Regions from separate parts of the Acidaminobacter sp. QWL-03 genome, predicted to be linked through region 1. Evidence: riboswitches for the same ligand, from Rfam matches in the RefSeq annotation. Region 1 holds a riboswitch; the other holds the start of a gene.
What was found. Region 1 has a riboswitch for cyclic di-GMP ahead of AC4PHM_RS12025 (DUF7507 domain-containing protein). Riboswitches for the same ligand answer to the same signal wherever they lie in the genome.

Region 1 (7,505 bases):
TCGTTATCACTATCGAGGAACTTGAAGATACGGATGTCGCCATAGTCCGGATCAGGGTCAGGATCGCGGCGTTCACGGTAGCCAGTGTAGCTGCTGGTGTCGCGAGCGACAATTGGTGTGCCTTCCACTGGGGTAAAGGTTGCGGTGCCCTCATTAGTGTAATCGCCTAGGGTCGCTGTGCCGGTCTTGCTGAGTGTTTCAGAGGCACCTGGAGCAAGAGATGAGATTGTGCCAATTGGACTGCTGAATTTATTGTCTCTGACCACAATGTCAGTGAGCGTAACGTTGCTTGTGTTGGTGACTTTGTAGGTCCAAGTGACGGTGCTGCCGACAAGGATTCGGCCAGCGTTGTCAAGGCCATTGGTTTTCTTGTCAATAGTGAGGCCGGTGTTAACCTCAGCAGGTACGGTTTCGGTGTCTTGATCTGTTTCGGTCTGATCTGAATCCGCATAGGCGGTGTTCATCACATAACCTCGGTCGAGGTCAGCAAGTTTGATGGTGTAGGAGCCAGTGTAACTCCAGATTTCGTCAACGTCCAGTTTGCCATCTTCATCCGAGTCACCGGTAGGACCGGTCAATGTGCCGAGCAGCGGGTCAGAAACGGAAATGCCCGTCAGAGTGATATTGCCGGTATTTTCAACGGTGATGGTGTAGTGAATGATGTCGCCTACAGCATCGAAGCTGGTTTCAGCCGCGTCCTTGATAATGTCGAGGGATGGATTCTGATCAGCGGGAACAGTTGCGTCGTCGCTGTCCTGCCCGGTTTGGTCGGAATCCGCATAAGCGGTGTTGTCGACTTTGCCGGCATCGAGATCCGCTTGCTTGACGGTGTAGGAACCATTATACGTCCAGGTTTCTCCAACATCCAGCTTGCCTTGTTGTCCGGTGTCGCTGACTGGGCCGGTCAAAGCGCCCAGCAGCGGATCTGTGACGACGACGCCCGTTAAGGTCACGTTGCCAACGTTTTCGACGGTGATAACGTAGTCAATCACGTCGCCGACTGCGTTGAAGCTCTCATCGGCAGCAGTTTTTATGATGTTGAGGGCTGGGCCTTGTGCAGACGGTACAGTTTCGCTGTCGCTGACTCTGTCAGTCTCGTTGGAGTCCGCATACGCCGTATTGTCTACTCTGCCAAAGTCAATGTCGTCCTGATCTACGGTATAAGTGCCGGTGTAGGTCCAGATTTCGCCGACTTCGAGCAAATTATCAGTATCCATATTGCTTGTAGGACCAGAGAGTGTGCCGATGGTCGCATCTACCACTGTCACGCCCGTCAGTGTAATGTTGCCAGTATTTTCTACCTTGATCGTATAGTGGAGCACATCGCCGACCTTGCTGAAGCTAGTCTCTGCTACCGTTTTATCAATTGCTAAGGCTGGAGTCTGAACTGCAGGAACTGTTTCACTGTCAGTGTCAGGTCCGGTCTGGTCAGAATCCGCGGTGGCAGTGTTGTCGACCTTGCCGTTATCAAGATCAATTTGTTTGATCGTGTAAGTGCCGGTGTAAGTCCAGGTTTCGCCAACGTCGAGCTTACCCATCTGTCCGCCGTCACCGCTAGGTCCGGTGAGTTCGCCGAGAAGAGGATCACTGACTGTCACACCAGTGAGTGTCACATTGCCGGTATTCTCCACGGTGATGGTGTAGTGGATGATATTTCCGACTGCGTTGAAGCTCTTTTCAGTTGCGGTTTTTGTGATGTTGAGTGCTGGATTTTTAACTGCCGGAACAGTTTCGCTGTCCGTGTCAGGACCGGTTTGGTCGGAGTCTGCTGTGGCGGTGTTGTCAATTCGGCCGAAGTCGAGGTCGTCCTGATCTACGGTGTAGGCACCAGTGTAGGTCCAGGTTTCGTCGACGTCGAGTTTGCCATTCTGGTTCGCATCACCAGTAGGTCCGGTGAGGGTACCAAGAAGTGGGTCAGACACCACTATGCCGGTTAAAGCGACGTTGCCCGTGTTATCAACGGTGATGGTGTAGTGAATAACGTCTCCAACCGCGTCAAAGTTTGCTTCAGCTGCGGTTTTTGTGATGTTGAGAGCTGGAGTTTGAACTGCAGGGACAGTTTCGCTGTCAGTATCTGGGCCAGTTTGGTCAGAGTCTGCTGTAGCGGTGTTGTCGACACGGCCAAATTCCAGATCTGCCTGAGTTATGGTGTAAGTGCCGGTATAGGTCCAAACTTCACCTACGTCCAGCTTGCCTTGCTGACCAATGTCTCCGGTAGGGCCGGACAAAGTGCCGGTCAGGAGTGGGTCAGATACTGTGACACCAGTGAGCGTGACGTTGCCGATGTTTTCAACTTCGATGGTGTAATGAATGACATCACCAACGGCGTCATAGTCGGACTCTGCAGCAGTTTTTGTGATATCAAGGGCAGGGCCCTGTGAAGAAGGGACTGTTTCGTCGTCGCTGTCGCGGTCGGTTTGGTCAGAATCCGCGTAAGCGATGTTGTAGACGGAACCGGCATCAATATCCTCTTGAGTGACTGTATAGGAACCGGTGTAGGTCCAGGTTTCACCAACGTCGAGTTTGCCAGCTTCTCCTGTGTCAAGAATTGGACCAGTCAGTGTGCCAATTTTGGCATCTGTGACTGTCACGCCGGTGAGAGGTATATTGCCAGTATTTTCAACTTCAAACGTGTAATTAATCACTTCGCCAACCTGTGAAAAGCTGGATTTGTCTGCGGTTTTTGTAATGTTGAGGGATGGATTTTCCTGAATCAGCACGTTGGTCGGTTCGAAATAAACATTGTTGCTGACTTCAGGATCGTCTGTAATCGCGGAGACCTCAACTTTGTTGAGGAGGTCGAAGCTGCCTGCGGGTGGAGAGGAGATGCCGCCGCGACCATCGGCAGAAGTTCCTGGGAAGTTATTGACAGGTGCTTCTGGGTCGACTGTGACATTAACAGTGAGGACTTTGGATTCACCTGGAACCAATGAGAACTCAGGCCATGTGACAATGCCTGCGCTATGCATGCCACTGTCGGAAGCGCTGACGAAGGTGACATTGGCGTCCAAAGTGTCTGTAACGAGGATGCTGTTCGCGACGGTATCAGGAGAATTGTTTGTGACGGTAATACTGTAGGAGAGGTCGCTGCCGACGACAACCGGATCAGGGCTGTCAGATTTTATGATGGAGAGGTCGGCATCCTCTGTGAAGAAATCACCGGCTTGGAGAAGAGGAACGGTTTGGTTGCCTGTGTTAATAACCTCAAGGGATGAATCTGAGGTATAAGCATCTCCCATGCCGGTTTGGATATTGCCATTGACTTTTTCTGGGATATCTTTTTTCAGAACGACCCAGAGTTCAACGACGACCTTATCACCGTCATCCAGTCCTGTGATAGTAACTTCGCCTACTATTTGTTCGTTGTTAGTTCCGGTGTTAGTGACACTCCATTCCAGGGAAGATACGGTCGCGTTCCCGCCTGGATCGGTGGTGCCGACATCGCCATAATCTACAAAGGCGCCAATGACACCATAGTCAGGGTCAAAGCCAAAATCAGCGCCATTGGTAGTCTTAGTGAGCCAGTAAGGTTCAATGACGATGGTGCCATTTTCCGGGGCGGTGCTCCCTGACACCGAGATGACGACTTCAAATGGGACAATTTGACCAAGTGCAAGACTCTTAGGCATCAACGATTCTACAGCGTCAAAGTCAGAACTTGCATTTGTCGGGCCGTAGGCCACTGCATCAGGCAAAGGATCATTCTCCCTGCCGACGACTGGATAGTCAACGTCAGATGGCTCCCATTTCGGATAGGTGGGTGCGTAACTTTTGTTATTGAGTGCAGGATCAGCAGCAGCCCAGTTTACGGAATAACTGCCGCCCGCAGCGATGGATGGAAACATCATGGTTGGTAGGATGAGAATCACCGCTAACAGCATTGCCAATAATCTTGATGGACGTTTCATAAAACTCACCTCGCTCCTTTGCATTGTTTATCTCTGTGTTGTGAACTCGAAGGAAATGGTTCTGGAAAAATAAAAAGACCGCCATGACAACAGAGTGGTTGTACATAGCAGCCGGACGACCATAGTTTAACTTTAGGCCCAGGGCTTTGCGCCCCTGCCTTTCGGCAGGTTTGCCCTTGTATGCGGTTTGGTTCATTGTGTTTTGCTGGTCTGTCAGTATTATGTTACCCAAAATGTTAATAAATAATCATTTAAACATGGGAGGGTAGTGATATGAGGATGTTAGAGATGTACAAGTGGTTTCATAGTGGATAGTTACCCAATGATCTATGGTTCATGCGTTAAATGATAATGAAAATCGTTTACATTATGATCAATTTCCACATCATCAGATGTGTCCCAGAGAGACTGGCGTCTATTGCCCCGCTATGCTGCGCTCTGGTCGCGGGCTGCGCCCTATATAAATAAATATGCCCCCATGCGTCAGAGAGCAAGCTCTCTGACGCACAGGGGGACTGAATTTGCATCTCACACTATCAGGCATGCACCTCGCTCCGCCTCAAACCCAGTTGCGCAGGGTTAAAGGCTGCGCTTCGGTTAGGGCTGCGCCCTATTGCGAAAGTTCGACCTCAAGCTTACAGACGTGCCCCAGAGCGGCTGGCGCCTATTGCCCCGCTATGCTGCGCTCTGGTCGCGGGCTGCGCCCTATATAAATAAATATGCCCCTGTGCGTCAGAGAGCAAGCTCTCTGACGCACAGGGGCATATTTATTTATGCACGTCTGTTAGCCTTACGCGCAAAAAGACCAGGCCACGGATAAGGTGACCTGGTTAAAGAGAGGCGAGTATTTATTCGAAGCGTTTAAGGAACATCCCGGCGAGCATTAAAAGCGCACCGAGAATATAGAATGAGGTTGGTGGTAATTCGCCAGTTTGAGGGAGTGCGAGTGGGACTGGCTCTTCGATGACAATATTGTCTGACTCAAGTTCTCTGTCAATGTCATTGCCGACGATCATGGTGATGGTAGCTTCGGAGTTTACGGTGATTTGCATGAAACCATCGGCATCAAAGCCGCTCGTGGTGATGTCGTATTCGCTCATTTCTTTCAGGTAGTAAGTGCCAAATGCAAGGTTGCTGAAGGTGAGGTTGCCTTCGTTGTCGGTTTGTTTGCTGCTGAGCATTTCGGATTTATTTGCATTGTAGAGCTCGAAAGTGACGTTTTGCATATGGAACTCACCAACATCTTGCGTGCCATTTTCGTTTTCATCCATGAATTTATGGATTTTAATTTTACCGTTTTCATTGTCGTCATCTTTGGTGAAGTAGTGGGCCATGTCGGAGTCGGTGACTTTTTGTGACCCGTAGAAGCCTTCGACATCGGCTGTATTGCTGTGCTGACCATCGATTGATGAGACAGTGATGATGTCGCTGGTGTCGGAATCGCCAACATTCAAGCTGGATGCGACGCCAGTGAAGTCGAAGTCGGTATCGTTGACTTCGATGTCGGTCAAGCGATAGTCGCCAGTGTTTTTAACGACAACTTTGAATTGGACGGTGCCAGGGTAGGAAGCACGAGGGCCTGGGGCGTTTTCTGCATCATCCCAGGTTTCGCCGCCATCGACAGAAACATATTTTTTGATGGAGATGTCTGGGTCGTTGTCGTCGCGGCGCTCATAATCGCCATAGTAGTGTGCCATGTCGGAGTCTGGGGTGACGGCCATTTCATTGTACTTCGCGTTAACTGTGGCTGTGTTGCTGTGTTGATACCTTTCGGCAGGGACTGCGATGACATTGCTTTCGTCTTGGTCGCCAGCTTCAAGGGAAGTCACAATGCCTGTGAATTCAAAGTCGGGGTCCGTGACGACAATGTTCGTGAGGTCAACATTGCCAGTGTTTGTAACTATGACTTTGAATCTGACAGTGCCTGGAAGGCGAATGGTTGGTCCGGTAGGGTTGTCGGCATCATGCCAAGTTTCGCCGCCATCGACAGAGACGTATTTTTCGATGTCGATGGATGGTCTGTGGGTTTCATAAGTGATGTAGTGCGCCATATCGGAGTCAGGTGTGATAGCTTCTTCTTCGTGTTCCGCATTGACAGTAGCGGTATTACTGTGCTGCCCAAGAATAGATGGAACAGTCAGGATATCGCTGGTATCTACAGCGCCTGCTGCGAGTGAAGAAGCAACACCGGTGAAGGTGAAATCTGAATCCGTGACGACGATGTCAGTGAGAGCGACGTTGCCGGTGTTGGTGACAACGACTTTGAATTTGACAGATCCAGGATAAGAAGCGGTTGGTCCGGTAGGGTTGTCGGCATCATGCCAAGTTTCGCCGCCATCGACAGAGACATATTTTTCGATGTCGATGGAAGGTCGATGGGTTTCATAAGTGATGTAGTGCGCCATATCGGAGTCTGGTGTGATAGCTTCTTCTTCGTGTTCCGCATTGACAGTAGCGGTATTACTGTGCTGCCCAAGAATAGATGGAACAGTCAGGATATCGCTGGTATCTACAGCGCCTGCTGCGAGTGAAGAAGCAACACCGGTGAAGGTGAAATCTGAATCCGTGACTACGATGTCAGTGAGAGCGACGTTGCCGGTGTTGGTGACAACGACTTTGAATTTGACAGATCCAGGATAAGAAGCGGTTGGGCCGGTAGGGCTGTCGGCATCATGCCAAGTTTCGCCGCCATCGACAGAGACGTATTTTTCGATGTCGATGGATGGTCTGTGGGTTTCATAAGTGATGTAGTGCGCCATATCGGAGTCTGGTGTGATAGCTTCTTCTTCGTGTTCCGCATTGACAGTAGCGGTATTACTGTGCTGCCCAAGAATAGATGGAACAGTCAGGATATCGCTGGTATCTACAGCGCCTGCTGCGAGTGAAGAAGCAACACCGGTGAAGGTGAAATCTGAATCCGTGACTACGATGTCAGTGAGAGCGACGTTGCCGGTGTTGGTGACAACGACTTTGAATTTGACAGATCCAGGATAAGAAGCGGTTGGGCCGGTAGGGCTGTCGGCATCATGCCAAGTTTCGCCGCCATCGACAGAGACGTATTTTTCGATGTCGATGGAAGGGTCATCCTCCTCATCGCAGACATAGAATGTGATATGGCTAATTTGAGGTTCTTGACCAGCTTTATTTAATGGAGGATATAAATTTGTTCCACTCATTACTGGGTGATCATAGGTGAAAAGATTGCCATATGGACCACCTTTAACGAAGATGTGAGTGATAGGAACATTTGAGGTCCAATCAAAATATTCTATTCCGTCAATTAATTTCTTGGTAATAGTGAAATGGTAGTCATCTTCGTTCAGGGTAAAAAGCTCACCCATTTTGATATTGTTTACATTATCAATTTTGTATCCTTTGCACATGTCACCCATATTAGGATCATTGCCAAAAATTTCAGTTACAATATAAGACGTTTGTGCCAGCACCGGTACTGACATTCCTAAAATTAATATCAGGATCAGCAGCAGACTGATGCCGGTTTTCAATGTGGTGCGCATAGTCTCGCCTCCTTTGAGGTATAAAACAGAAATTAAATATGGTCCCAATTAACTGCCTCTCGCTTTTCTTTCGCCTTCG
Region 2 (7,505 bases), 330 kb from region 1:
GTGTTCGCCCGCGGGCCACCAGCAGAGCGACAGCCTCTTCTTGGCCCTCCAGCGCCTCAAAGCACGCCAGCTGAAGGACTTCGGCCATGCGGTCCACCTGGGCAAAAACGCAAGCTGCCACAGGCCTCCCCCCATCCACGACCAGCACCGGTTCAAGAAACGCCGACTTCGCCATGACGCCCTTGCCGGACAGGATCGTCTCCAGGGTCGTGCTCATGATGTCCCTTCTCAGCGGGTCCATTTTATTCAGCTGCTTCACAAACTTGATATAGTCGCCGGTCTCACCCGGCCCCAGCACGCGCAGCTCCATGTTGACCTCCAGTAAACCTTTTTTACAGTATAACATTTGAGGGACTGGACACCAATGGCTATGGGCGTTCTGCAGACGTCCAGGGGCACAAAAAAAGAAAACAGAGATGCTGCCGATGGTCATTCAACCACCAACCTCACCTCCAGTAAATTCACGACATGATGATAATGTAAAGCACCAGATTCACCACAAACGGCGCGGCGTAAGCACCCAGAAGCACTAAAAGCGGTGCCGACTGCGAAAGAGCCGACTTAGGCGCCATCTGATCCATAGTGTTGACGTTGTTATGATCATAAACCCGCCCCATGGCAAGAAGATTGCCGCGGCTCTCAACCCCAAAGAACAGCACCAGCGGCGTTATCAAGGCCAGAAACGCCCAAACGAAGAAAAAGAATTCAAAATTGAAGCTGTCCATAGTTCTGCGTGACAAGAACAGATACGTGCCTGCCTCGACGGCAGTAAACACCATCAGGAACCGGATGGCTTTTTTCAAATTTTTCTTCATCTGACGATCCCCCTATAGACGGAACTGATCATACGGGAAGCTGGAGGTACTGAGTTGTTTTGCTGATGGCTGGTCGCTGCCGCCGCTTGAGATGGGCTGATTCCAGCCCAAGATCCATAAAATAAGCAGCGCGTTGAGGCCGAAAAAGAAGCCAATCCAGAACCATCTTTCAGCCTCAAAGCCTCGGCCACTGCGAAGTGCCATTGATTTGCATGCGGCACCAAAAGTGCTCCCAATTACCCCCCAGGCGACTAACACAACAAAAATGTCAAACATCCAGCGACCTCCTGTTTATGACTAGGACATGAATAGAACTCGAATGGGGCGACTTGTCGCAGCCACACATTTCCAGTATGCCCATATTTGTGAGTTATAAACCTGAATCGAGACGTTTAATGGTATTTTAATGGAAATTTTATAACTATCCCCAGTTTCATTGTATCCCCAAAGAAATATTACAGTCCGCGTCCCCAACTCCGTTTTGGTGTCAGAGCTTGCGATAACGGTTCTCAACCACTGCAGCAGCCCGCAACCAACCACAGCACTCACCTTTCAGCGCGCCTATACCTCAGCCTCAGTTTCTGCGCCACGCCTCGCCCCCTGAACATAGGCATCCATCATCTCCGCCACCTGCTTTGTGTATTTCACCGCCTCAACCACCGTGCGGGCCCCGGTTACCACATCCCCGGATGCGAAAACCCCCGGCCGTGTCGTCCGTCCTTCCTCATCCGTCACTATCAGCCCACGGTGATCAATCCGAATCCCCTCCGTGTAATTGACAATATTCGACTTCGGCCCTTGGCTCACCGCAATGATCACAGCACTTGCCTCAAGCAGCCCGCGGTGCCCCTCAACTAAAACGATCCCATCAGGCGTCAGGGCTGTCTCGTTATAAACCACGCCACCCGCGTTAATCTCAACCGGCGACTTGTAGTACTCGAACTTGACCCCATCGATCTCCGCGTAGTCAATTTCATGTTTCCTCGCCGATAGTCGTTCCCGCCCCGACCGCGCCATAATCGTCACATCCCGCACACCATGCCTCAAAATGGTACGCGCCACATCCATGGCCACATTGCCGGCCCCAATCACGACGACCCGGTCCCCAAGCCTGTAGGCGCCCGGATTCCTCAGATAATCGATCCCAAAGTGCACATGCCCCAGAGTCTCGCCCTTGATGCCCAGCTTCCGCGGATTCCAGACCCCCGTCCCAATGAACAGCGCGTCGTACCCGTCCCGAAACAGGTCGTCCACCGTCAGCACCGGCCCAATCAGCACGTTCGGCCGCACCACCACTCCCAGCTCGATCAGCTTCCGCTCCAGCCGCGCGATGATCTCCTTGGGCAGCCTGAACTCAGGAATCCCATAGTGCAGAATGCCCCCAATCTTGTCGTTCATGTCAAAAATGGTGACCTTATACCCTTTTAGCGCCATGATGAACGCCAGCGTGATCCCCGCCGGCCCAGAGCCCACTATGCCGATGGTCCCACAGTCCCCCACCCCCGCAGCCAAAGGCAGCATATCCAAACTATAATTGGAGATGTAATTCTCTATACTGCTGATGTGAACCGGAGTCCCCTTGGGCGCAAGCACACAGTGCCCTTCGCACTGAGCTTCATGGGGGCAGACCAGTGAACACACCAGTGACAACGGATTATTATCGAACAGCATCTTGCCGGCATCGCCAATCCGACCCTCCAGCAGCATCCCAATCATCTCCGGAATTGCCGTTCCCACCGGACACCCCTTGACGCACCTCGGATTCTTGCACTTTAAGCAGCGTTTTGCCTCATCTATGACATGCAGTCCCATCTATAACTACCTCCAGCCTTCAGAATCAATAGTTCTTGAATCCAAATGTCTTGTATTATGTATTCTGTATAATATAGCATGAATTCTGAAAACTTTGGATCATAATTATTTCTTTAACGGTCTTTGACTTCGCCATTCAGCACAAAAAAAAGCGCCTCCATCAACAGAGACGCCTTGCTGTGTGTGCTTCATAATACTGTAGAATCAGTTCGTTTCATAACGTTTAGAACTTTTTTCTCAGCCCAACTCCCAGGCCCAGCAAAAGTGTACCGGCAGCGTAATAGGCATATGGCGGAATTTCACCTGTTTTTGGGAGTTTATCCAAAGCAGGATTTCCACGAGGCGTTTCTGGTTCAGTAACTTCCTCAAGGTCCTCCAATTCTTCAGTCTCAACCGGAACATTGACAGGCGTTTCGACCGAAGCTGATGATCCCATTGGAGTCGGAGCCTCAACAACGACTACGACCGACTCGGTTATTTCATCATTTTGTTTTGGTTTATCATTTTGTTTTGGTTTATCTTTTTGTTCTGTTTCATTGTCATTATTTGAGTTGTTGTCATTAGGTGATTCCACGACTGGATCGACTGGATCGACTGGGTCGACTGGATCGACTGGGTCGACTGGGTCGACTGGGTCGACTGGGTCGACTGGGTCGACTGGATCGACTGGGTCGACTGGGTCGACTGGGTCGACTGGATCGACTGGGTCGACTGGATCGACTGGGTCGACTGGATCGACTGGGTCGACTGGGTCGACTGGATCGACTGGATCGACTGGGTCGACTGGGTCGACTGGGTCGACTGGGTCGACTGGGTCAACTGGGTCGACTGGGTCGACTGGGTCAACTGGGTCGACTGGGTCAACTGGGTCAACTGGGTCGACTGGATCGACTGGGTCAACTGGATCGACTGGGTCAACTGGGTCGACTGGATCGACTGGGTCAACTGGGTCAACTGGGTCAACTGGGTCGACTGGGTCAACTGGGTCAACTGGGTCAACTGGGTCAACTGGGTCGACTGGGTCAACTGGGTCAACCTCAGTTACTACCGTTTTCACATCGAAACTAAAACTATCGGATTTATCCACCCAGTCCTTTACCTCCGTCACCAGAGACTGTCCCCCATTGATAGGTAGACTGAAAATCATACTTTCAAAATCCTTGATACTTGCATTTCCACTACCGGCAGTCATTAGGAGCCCAAGCCTCGCGTTTTCACCTAAAGGAAGATATCCTTCACCATTATCAATTGCTTCTAAAAAGTAGTGATTATTGTCCAAAGAGTTTCCCAAAGCCAGTGCACGGATTGCCGCATGGAGATTAGTGTCATAATTCTGGTACTTGTTTAGCAAGTAGTTTATGCGATCTGCAGCTTGGATACCGACCGTCTCCATCATGTTAACCAAGCCAATGTATTTGGTGTTAAGTTCCATTTTTTCAGTGCTGCCTAACATATAGTTCACGGTCGGCGTGACGAGATGGTTATTTCTATCTATTGAGATACTTGTAAATCCATCTGTCAAAGTAAAAGAATGGTTGCCTGGCTTCGTGTTCGAATTATTGCCTTGCTGGGTGTCGATCTTATAATCAACCACTTCAAACGCAGCATAGCGAACCCTAACAACCACATTCAGTGTTTCTACAGAGCTGGCATCGATCTCAAACGCTGTGGCATTGAAAGTACTCTCAGCTCCGCCATTAATAGAGACATCTATACCGTCAAATCTTAAACCCTCAATCAACGCCACGTTGATTGACGTTTTACCTATTACTGAAGTATCCAGTGTGTAAGTTCCGAAGGTTCCATTACCTGAATAAGTTGTTGTATCTTCCGCAAATCCCATCATCCCAAACGGGACCGCGAGCGTGATTATGAGCACAAAAATAAGGGATTGTGCCCATGATTTTGAATTGCGTTTCATGGTATTTCCCCCTGTCAAGTAGGTTATTTATCTATGATTACTTGACACGGCAACTGGACTGCCATAACCCAAATAATAAGGTCTTAGGCTCCATGGTTTTGCGTCCCAGCCTTTCAGCTGGTTTGCCTTTTTCGTATCAACGATCCTCCTCTACAGCTTTTTGAAAAAACACACAGTAATCTACTTTCAGAATAATGAGATAAAACAACCTTGTCAAGGTGTATTTTTCGGCCGAAAGCCTTATGTAAACCCGCTTTCAGGGGTTTGAGAATACCCACTTCAAGATGTTGTATCTATTTCTAAACAATTTTGATTTTGACACAAAATGTGCCAAAAAAATATTTTCCGCATTCTGCAAGAAAGTGTTTTGACACCTTTTTCACTTCAGGAAGAAAATGCCCTTTTATGACCATCGGAAAAGCTCTTAAATGCGGAAGGGTCTCCCTAACTCCCGCCTCCTCCCAAAAAAATTCCGCCGATGGTCACGCCGCCATCTCCACAGCGCCATTACCCTCGACGGAACTCTTTCAATTTCTTTCGATCTTTCCTGATAAACCGCCCGACCGCCAGCATCACCGAGATCGCCATCCACGCAACCAGCACACCCAGCAGCGCCCCAACCGCGTCCAGCGCCATGTCAGATACCTGCATGGTCCGCCCCGGCACAAAATGCTGGTGCACCTCGTCCGCGACCCCAAGCAAACTCGCAATCAGCCAGGCCGGCAGCACCAGCCGCAGCCCTTTGCGGCGCGTCAAAGTAAAAAACGCCACCGTCACAAACCCGCCCAGCACCGTAAACAGAAGCAAGTGCGCGCCCTTTCGCGCCAAATATTTCAACAAAACAACCGACGGATCCGTCGACCGTATCAATTCCGCTTTCGTCGCCAGCCCAAGCCGGACCAGCACCTCATAGGTCTGCTGTGTCGTCTCCTGCATGGCCTGACTCGAGAACCAGTAAATCACCGCAACCCAGACAATTACCAACAGCAGCGTCAATACGCGCTTCACGCGGGCATCCCCCCTCACCTCAACCATTATATGTCGAGATCAGGGTTGAGGTCAAGGCCGCCACCAGGTTGACATAAAATTGTTTTCGCCAACTGTGCAGGTCTTCGCCTACATTGAATTCCCGCCGCGCTCCTTCTCCCTGATATACAGGTCCAGCGCCCGAATCCCCCGGTGGGCCAGCTTGAACATCAGATAGTAAAGGTAAACCGTCAGCACCAAAAATCCAATCACAACCACAACGTTAAAAAGTCCAAACAAGCTCCAGAATGCGTTCATTTTCCAGCCTCCAAATAATTTTTCTGCCGATGGTCACTTCAACCCACAACCCGTCCAAACACCAGCCTTCACCTTTTACCCAACCTCCCGAGCCTAAAACCGATTCATTTAGCATCCCAAATGGTATAAATAAGAAAAGAATTTACAGCCATCATGCAATAAAACACCACGCTCACGCGTTACTCAAATAGAAGGAGCCCTGTCTATGATCCTGTTCACCTTTGTCATCGACAATTCCATAGAACCGCAGTCCAAAGGCAGTTCGGGCAGTTTGGACGAGGGCTTGTTTGGGCGAATCGGCTCGGGCGACATGGCTGCCTTTGATCAGATGTACCAGAAGACCGAGCGCGCCATGTACACCTATGCCCTGACGCTGACGCGGCAGCATGACGAGGCACTGGACCTAATGCAGGAGGCCTATATCAAAGTCCTATCGGCCGCGCACCTCTACCAACCTATGGGCAAGCCCCTGGCCTGGATGTTCACTATCCAAAAAAATCTGCACCTCTCAAAACTCAGAAAATCCAGCAGGATCACGCCTCTGGACGCCGCTGACATTGAAAATAACTTGCGTTTTTCTTACGTGGAGGATCCGGAAGACCGCATGGTCCTCGAAGCTGCGCTCACCATCCTGAATACGGAGGAACAACAAATCGTCCTGCTCCATGCCGTCACCGGCATGAAACATAAAGAGATCGCAGAACTGATGAGCCTGGGGCTTTCCACGACTTTATCCAAATACAACCGCGCGCTGAAAAAGCTGCGCAGCTATCTTGAAGAAAGGGGGCTGAACTCATGAATGACGACCAACTCAAAGGTTGCTTGAAACGGGCTGTGGACCAGGCCCCGATCAATCTTCTCGAGACAATAAAACAACAGCCCTACGAAAAAATGAGTGCCCATGACGAGATTACAAGCCAGACTGAAAAGAAGTCATTTGTGCACCGGTCAAACCGTCTGAAGCCCGCGCTGGCGCTCTTTTCCGCAGCTGCCGTGTTCCTCTTCGCCTTCCTCAACTGGCAGATGAATACGCGGTGGGTCGACAGCATGGTTTATCTGGACGTCAATCCGAGCCTGCAAATTGAAACCAACCGCAAGGACCAAGTCATCCGCCTCAGTGGTATGGATGAGGAAAGTGAGGCCCTGATCAAAGACCTCGACTACAAGGGCAAAGATCTTGAAGCGGTCGCGGCAGAGCTCCTGGACCGGCTCGTCCTTGGGGATTACGTCAGCAGCAGCGAACCGGCTATTCTCCTTTCCGTTTACAACGAGGACCCCGAGAAGCGCGACCGCCAGCTCAGCGAGCTTGACCAAGCCATTCACGCCTACCTCCAGAGCTTAGAGATTCAGCCGATAGTCTTGACCCAGACCCTCGACCCAACCCAAACCCTTACAAACTATGCAGAGGCGAACCAGATTTCCGTCAGCAAAATGACCCTGATCCGCAATATGATTCTCCTCGATCCGGAACTTAAGATGGAGGACCTCGCCAAATTGACCCTGGAGCAGCTGATTAAAGTCTCCTCAAAGGTCACGCTGGATCTGGATAAAATTATTCAAAGTTCGGATCTGGATAGGATCAAGACGTTGGATGACCATGATGACGACGAGGATGACAAGGATGACGAGGACAATGAGGACGATGGAGACGAATTCGACGACGAGTCAAATGA

Region 2: it holds a riboswitch for cyclic di-GMP, as region 1 does, so the genes downstream of both, AC4PHM_RS13495 (LPXTG cell wall anchor domain-containing protein) here and AC4PHM_RS12025 (DUF7507 domain-containing protein) in region 1, are expected to answer to the same signal.

The regions. Positions count from the first base shown of each region.
Region 1 is NZ_CM178752.1:2,562,889-2,570,393, reverse strand. Features, by position in the region: gene AC4PHM_RS12025 (DUF7507 domain-containing protein) at 1-3,908, opposite strand, end outside; cyclic di-GMP riboswitch class I at 4,012-4,093, opposite strand; gene AC4PHM_RS12020 (SdrD B-like domain-containing protein) at 4,757-7,426, opposite strand.
Region 2 is NZ_CM178752.1:2,889,334-2,896,838, reverse strand. Features, by position in the region: gene AC4PHM_RS13515 (GNAT family N-acetyltransferase) at 1-310, opposite strand, end outside; gene AC4PHM_RS13510 (hypothetical protein) at 462-815, opposite strand; gene AC4PHM_RS13505 (hypothetical protein) at 828-1,091, opposite strand; gene AC4PHM_RS13500 (NAD(P)-dependent oxidoreductase) at 1,377-2,627, opposite strand; gene AC4PHM_RS13495 (LPXTG cell wall anchor domain-containing protein) at 2,851-4,548, opposite strand; cyclic di-GMP riboswitch class I at 4,594-4,685, opposite strand; gene AC4PHM_RS13490 (VanZ family protein) at 5,056-5,583, opposite strand; gene AC4PHM_RS13485 (hypothetical protein) at 5,665-5,832, opposite strand; gene AC4PHM_RS13480 (RNA polymerase sigma factor) at 6,038-6,631, shown strand; gene AC4PHM_RS13475 (anti-sigma-I factor RsgI family protein) at 6,628-7,505, shown strand, end outside.